Regions from separate parts of the Paenibacillus sp. FSL R7-0297 genome, predicted to be linked through region 1. Evidence: predicted binding sites of a transcription regulator. Region 1 holds the regulator's gene; the other holds the start of a gene.

Region 1 (3,420 bases):
TCAGCTTGAGCGATATCATCCGCAAGGGTGATAAAATGCTCAGTGAGATGCGTGATACGGACAGTCAGTCCTCTTCGGACAGTCTTGTGACGGATATCGGCGGGTTGTTCAAGGACCTGGCCTCCATCCGGGAGCAGATCCGTTTCTTTATGGGACTGAATGACGAGAATATCGTGTACTGGCTGGAGGGGAGCGGCAATTACCGCGGCAAGTCGCTGCAGATGTATGCCGTTCCGGTGGATGTGAGCACTCAGCTCAGGGAACTGTTCTTCGATAAGAAGAAGAGTATCATCCTGACATCGGCTACCTTGTCTGTGGATAAGTCATTCCAGTTCATGATCGATAATCTCGGTCTTGGTGAGGCTGCAGAGCAGGGACGTCTACAGACAGCTCTGCTTCCGTCACCGTTCAAATACCGTGAGCAGGCACTGCTTGTCATTCCACGTGACTTCCCTAGTGTCAAGGGAAGCATTGGGGATGCCCGCTTTGTGGACACACTGGTTCATTCTCTGGCAGAAACTGCTGTGGCTACCCGCGGGCGGATGCTGGTGCTGTTCACCTCCTACAAGATGCTGCGCCAGGTCTATGATCCGCTCAAAGAAGCCCTGACTTCGCAGGATATCGCTGTGCTTGGACAAGGCGTAGAAGGCGGTAGCCGGAGCAAGCTGATCCGTCGGTTCCAGGACAGCTCGGCGTCAGTCTTACTGGGGACGAGCAGCTTCTGGGAAGGTGTAGACATTCCCGGGGATGCTTTGACCTGTCTGGCTATTGTCAGACTGCCGTTCCAGCCGCCCAATCATCCGCTGGCTGAAGCGAAGTCTGAGCTGCTTCAGGCACAGAAGAAGAATCCGTTCATGAAGCTGTCCGTCCCGCAGGCCGTAATCCGCTTCAAGCAAGGCTTCGGGCGGTTGGTACGCACCGCGCAGGACCGCGGAATCGTTATTGTATATGATACCAGGGTAATCGAATCTTATTATGGGAAGTATTTCCTGTATTCGCTGCCCGGACCCAAGATGGAGCATATGCTGACGGATCAGATCGTTCCGCGGATTGCAGAATGGCTTGAAGATGGCGGGGTTTAATAATCCGTCGGCGGCTGATATTATGTATAAGTAATTATTGTTCTGAAGTCCCGCGCTCCACGGCTCCTGCCTAAACGGGCAGGCCTGGAGCACGGTTCCTATAATCGGCTTAACAGCAGTGAAGCTTGATCAAGCAGCATATGCTTTCAAAACAAGCGTATGCTTACGAAGCAAGTTTTGCGAAGTCATTCAAGAAGTATATGCTATCAAAACTTTTAGGAGGAGAAAACATGAAATCGGATAAAATATCGGAGGCCGTCGTTCGCAGACTCCCAGTGTACCTGCGTTTCCTGAACGATCTCCAAAAACGTGAAATCTCAACAGTTTCTTCTCAGGAGCTGGGACAGAAGCTTGATCTCAACCCCGCCCAGATCCGCAAGGACCTGGCTTATTTTGGTGATTTTGGCAGAAAGGGCATTGGTTATGATGTCTCTTATCTGATTGAGAAGATCCGGCATATTCTGAAGCTGGACCAGCAGATTAATGTAGCTCTGGTAGGTGCAGGTAATCTCGGCCACGCCTTGTCGAATTACAATGCCTACTTGAAGGATACGATGAAGATTACAGCTGTATTTGATGCTTATGAGCCTAAGGTAGGCCAGCAGATCAACTCGTTGACTGTCCAGCCGATGAGTGAGCTGGGGGATACCATCCGTGCACAGGGCATCCGCATTGGGATTATTACCGTTCCGGACAGTGAAGCACAGAACGTTGCTGACATTCTGGTGGATTCGGGTATTGAGGCGATCCTGAATTTTGCTCCTGTAATTCTTAAGACTCCATCCAATATCCGGATTCATGCCGCCGATTTCACTACGGATTTGCAGAGTCTGGCTTATTATTTGCATGACGGAAAGGACGAAGCTGAAGATGAGCAGCAATAAAACCATTATTAAAGACGGCCGTTTTCTGGTTCCTGGCAGCGATAAGCCGGTGCTGAGCGGTTATATGACCATCGAAAATGATCTGATTACTTACATAGGTGAAGCGAAGCCTGTAATTGAAGAGGATGCCGAGGTTATTGACGGTAGCCGGCTGCTGTTCATGCCGGGTCTCGTCAACACCCACGGCCATGCGGCGATGTCGCTGCTGCGCGGCTACGGCGATGATATGGTGCTGCAGGCTTGGCTGCAGGAAAAAATGTGGCCGATGGAAGAGAAATTCACCGGTGAAGATGTATACTGGGGCACCTCACTATCCGTTCTTGAGATGCTGAAGGGCGGCACTACGACCTTCCTCGATATGTATGATCATATGGACCGGGTTGCTGAGGTTACGGAGCAGTCAGGCATCCGTGCAGTACTTATGCGCGGTGTTATTGGCCTGTGTCCGGAAGAGGTGCAGAACCACAAGCTGGCGGAGGCGATTGCTTTTGCCCGGAACTGGCATGGCAAGGCTGACGGCAGAATTACTGCAATGCTCTCGCCCCATGCGCCTTACACCTGTCCTCCGCAGTTTTTCATGAAGTTTGTTCAGGCGGCACATGATCTTGATCTGCCGATGCACACGCATATGTCCGAAACGCGCCATGAAGTGGAGCAGAATGTGGCCGATTACGGCCTGCGACCGGTCGCGCATCTGGAGAAGCTGGGAATGTTCACCCGGCCGTCCCTGATCGCCCACGGTGTTCATCTGAACGATGAAGAGATTGAGATTCTGGCCCGCCATAATGTTGGCGTATCTCATAATCCCGGCAGCAACCTTAAGCTGGCCAGCGGAGTAGCCCGTGTTCCTGAGCTGCTTAGAGCAGGAGTTAAGGTCTCCCTGGGTACGGACGGCGCGGCAAGCAACAACAATCTGGATATGTTTGAGGAAATGCGGCTGGCCGCGCTGATTCATAAAGGCGTAAGCGGTGATCCAACGGCAGTACCTGCTCCTGAGGCGCTGCTCATGGCGACAGAATATGGTGCACATTCGATTTTCCTGAACCAGGTAGGCCGGCTTGCAGCAGGGATGAAGGCTGACTTCATTGCGATTGATATTGATCAGCCGCATTTGCTGCCGCATACCGACCTCTTGTCCCATGCCGTGTATTCGGCTAGTGCCAAGGATGTGGAACATGTCTGGGTCAACGGTAAACAGATTGTGAAGCACGGACAATGTCTGACACTAGATGAAGAGGCTATCCGCCGCAAAGCGCAGGAAACGTTCGAAGGACTGCTGAAACGGTAATTTAGGTTATTTGGAAAGGAAGCTGCATGTTGAAGAAGAGGAGAAAATGGCTTCCGCTGGGGATTTCCCTGGTTCTGCTCCTTCTGTTCGGACTAAGCCAGTTTTATGCCTACATTATGAAGGATCAGTGGAACGAGCGGAGTGAAGCCAAAGAGATTGCCAGAGC
Region 2 (3,420 bases), 3.7 Mb from region 1:
TCGTGAAGAACTGGGAGCCGAACAGGCGGTCGAACATCATCAGCGCAAGCGCAACAGTAAGTACCGGGAAGGCGAAGACGATAATGACGTTGGTGATGAGTACGGACCAGGTGAACATCGGCATCTTCATCAGCTTCATGCCCGGTGCACGCATTTTGAGAATCGTTACAATAAAGTTGACCCCTGTAATCAGCGTCCCGATACCGGAAATCTGCAGGGCCAGGGAGTAGTAGTTGTTACCGACTGTCGGGCTGAATTCAAGACTCGCCAGCGGGAAGTAGGCTGACCATCCGGCATCCGGCGATCCGCCGATAACGAAGGAAATGTTCAGCAGCATGGCCCCCATGAAGAAGAGCCAGAAGCTGACGGCGTTAAGCCGCGGGAACGCGACGTCACGCGCGCCGATCTGCAGCGGTATGATCACATTCATCAGACCGATGATGAACGGCATGGCCATGAACAGGATCATGATTAGACCATGCGTGGTAAATACCTCATTGTAATGCTGCGCATCGAGGAATTTCATTTCCGGCGCGGCCGTCTGCAGACGCATCATCATCGCGTCCACACCGCCGCGGAACAGCATGAGCAGCGCCGCGAGGATATACATGACACCGATTTTTTTGTGATCTACAGTAGTAAGCCATTCACGCCAGAGGTATCCCCATTTCTTGAAATAGGTAAGCCCGACGAGAATCCCGATGGTGGCAAGTGCGATGCTGACCATGGCTCCGTATATCAAGGGTTCGCCGTGAACCTTAAATTTGTCTAAATCCATTAGGGTGGCTCCTTTCAGTGTGTTACGTTAAGCTCTTGCAGAGCTAGTTGCCTTCATGAGTCTCGGCATCTACGGGTGAGCTTGGCAGCGGCTGTTCGACTTCCGGATCAGGTTCGCTGTCAAATTCGGTTCCGCTGGACGGCACAGGAGAAGGATGGATTTCTTTGTTATCCTGATGCTCCTCACTGCCGTTGTCCATGTCCATTTCACTTCCGTTACCACTCATGTGTTCACTGTGGTCTCCAGGGGGAGGACTGAACTCTAAGTGGGTCGAGGAATAGGTTTTACGTCCGAGGAAGTCCGTGGCGAGCAGGCCTTTGAATTCATCCTCTGTAAGCTCTGGCGCGGTTTCCTTGACGTCATTCACCCATTCGTCGTAATCCTTGCTGCTCATAACAAGCGCTTCAAATTCCATGTGGGCAAAGCCTTTACCGCTGAAGTTGGCATTCTTTCCAATATAAGAGCCTTCGGTATCAGCTGACAGGTGAAGCGTGGTGAGCATGTCACTCATGGCGTACTTTTGTCCGGCAAGCTGTGGAATCCATAGGCTGGTAATGGTGCCGAATGAGTACATTCTGAATTCAACTGCACGATGCACAGGCATATTCACGTAGTTAACCGTTTCAATGCCTTCCTCCGGATAGCTGAAATGCCATTTCCAGTTGGAGGATGAAGCGTAAATGACCAGCGGTGTCTGATCTTTATAGTCCGCGGCCACGTTCTCGACTTCGGTAGTTGTCTTGACGGTTACAACTGACAGGAAGGCGACGATAATGATCGGGATAATAATCCAGATCGCTTCAAGTACCTTGTTGCCCTCCTCGTGTTCAGGAATGTAACCCTCGTTACTCTTCTTCGCCCGGTACTTAACCAGTACAAAGATATATAAGATGTAGACAACTGCCAGAACACCAAGCATTACAACAATGGAGAGAATGATGGTATCCGATAACGTCCTTGCAGACGGCCCCTTCGGGTTCAGAACAGCGATCGAGCTGCATCCCGGCAGGAGAAGGATCAGGCTTAGAAACAAAGCGTATAACGGTCCCTTTTTTTTCATATAGAACTCCTTCCTTCAATACTACTTTTCATTCGCCGTTCATTAAACGGGCGTACTACTTAACCTGTATCTATAGTAAGAATTACTTACCCATAATGCAAAATACATATTTTGTATAAATAGATAAAAAAGTCCTTAAAAATGGCGAACAAGTTAAATATGTGTGATCAAATTGTTACAACTACTTAAGGGTATGATAAAGATCACTGTAGCGGCGCAGTTTAAGCTAATTTTAAGGTTGTTCAAACTTTGTTCAAGATTGCATATTTGTTATTAATATTGTCACAATTATTTTGGGTCAAAAACACGTGAGTGAACCGCTTATGGCCTGCTGTGACAGCATTCGATGAGAATTGTCGTATTTCAGAAAAAAAGCTGAATATTCATTTTATCATTGCAAAAAGGGTGACAATATTTTAGCTTGCGGTTACAATCTCTCAAATTACGTTATATCTATGTGTGATAAAGTAATAGACAAATATACATAGATTGGAGATTGCTGCTGTGCCTATTAAAAAAATAATGCTGTTATTCCTCTCTTTATTCCTGGTTACGGTTCTTGTACAGATCCCTGCTAACGCTGAAGGTAAGACTAATGTACTGAAGCTCGGGATCAACGATAAATTGAGCGGTATAGAAGCCGTGTCTGTAAAAGGCACTTATTATGTCCCGCTGCGTGCTCTGGCCGATGAATTAAAATGGACGCTTACCGGTCTAACCGACGGAGTTCTGGTGTCGGGCGGCTCCGGGTCGCTGACTTTGCAGGGCGATGCCGGCGCTGTGCTCAAAGATGGTACAGTGGTGCCTGTGAGCACTTTTTTGCAGGACGGTAAACTTATGGTTCCGCTGAAAGTAAGCGGGTATCTTGGGTATATCATATCCTTTGCGGGGGATAAATATTTGCTCCGGGTGAAGGACGGCTCAGCGGGACTTACAGATGAAGCCTATGTCACCAAGTATGCAGCTGAACTGAAACCTGTGGAGACAGCCCCGGCGGAGCCTGAACCATCTGCTGAACCCGGCAAGCCGGGACAAACCGTATATCTTACTTTTGATGATGGGCCGTCGGCGACGACTTCCCAGCTGCTGGATATCTTAAGTAAGTATGAGGTGCAGGCAACCTTCTTCATGCTGGGAAATAACATGAGCAAATATCCTAACCAAGTGAAGCGGATTGTGAAGGAAGACTACGGCCTGGGGCTTCATGGCATGACACACCGTAAGGAGAAATTCTATGCTTCCCCGGCTGCGGCGCTTGCGGAAATGTCGGGTGACAATGCTGTCCTCAAGAAACTGACGGGCGCTACTACATCGCTAATCCGGCCGCCTTATGGCAGCAAGCCCTATTTCACCAAGTCTTTCCGGGATAAGGTGCTTGGACAAGGCTATCATCTCTGGGACTGGAATGTGGACTCGAATGACTGGAGATATAAAGAGGACAGTGACAAGATCTACAATACAGTAATGGGGCAGGTTCGCACGCTGAAGAAGTCGAAGACGAATCCGGTTATTCTAATGCATGATCAGAAGGCCACCCTCAAGGTGCTGCCGCGTCTGCTAGAAGCGCTTAAGAAGGAAGGCT

What was found. Region 1 encodes Rex, which represses fermentation and respiration genes when NADH is low (regulators of the CRP and FNR family bind a similar motif). Its sites were predicted from a motif close to TTGTGAAATATTTCACAA; they were not measured.
Region 2: the regulator Rex is predicted to act here: its motif matches at 2,109-2,126, upstream of qoxA (cytochrome aa3 quinol oxidase subunit II).

The regions. Positions count from the first base shown of each region.
Region 1 covers NZ_JBBPAQ010000001.1:3,850,425-3,853,844, forward strand. Annotated here, with positions in the region: gene dinG (ATP-dependent DNA helicase DinG) at 1-1,082, shown strand, start outside; gene MKZ24_RS16900 (redox-sensing transcriptional repressor Rex) at 1,313-1,966, shown strand; gene MKZ24_RS16905 (amidohydrolase) at 1,953-3,254, shown strand; gene MKZ24_RS16910 (cell wall elongation regulator TseB-like domain-containing protein) at 3,281-3,420, shown strand, end outside.
Region 2 covers NZ_JBBPAQ010000001.1:7,567,592-7,571,011, reverse strand. Annotated here, with positions in the region: gene qoxB (cytochrome aa3 quinol oxidase subunit I) at 1-778, opposite strand, end outside; gene qoxA (cytochrome aa3 quinol oxidase subunit II) at 822-1,838, opposite strand; gene MKZ24_RS32825 (polysaccharide deacetylase) at 2,343-3,420, shown strand, end outside.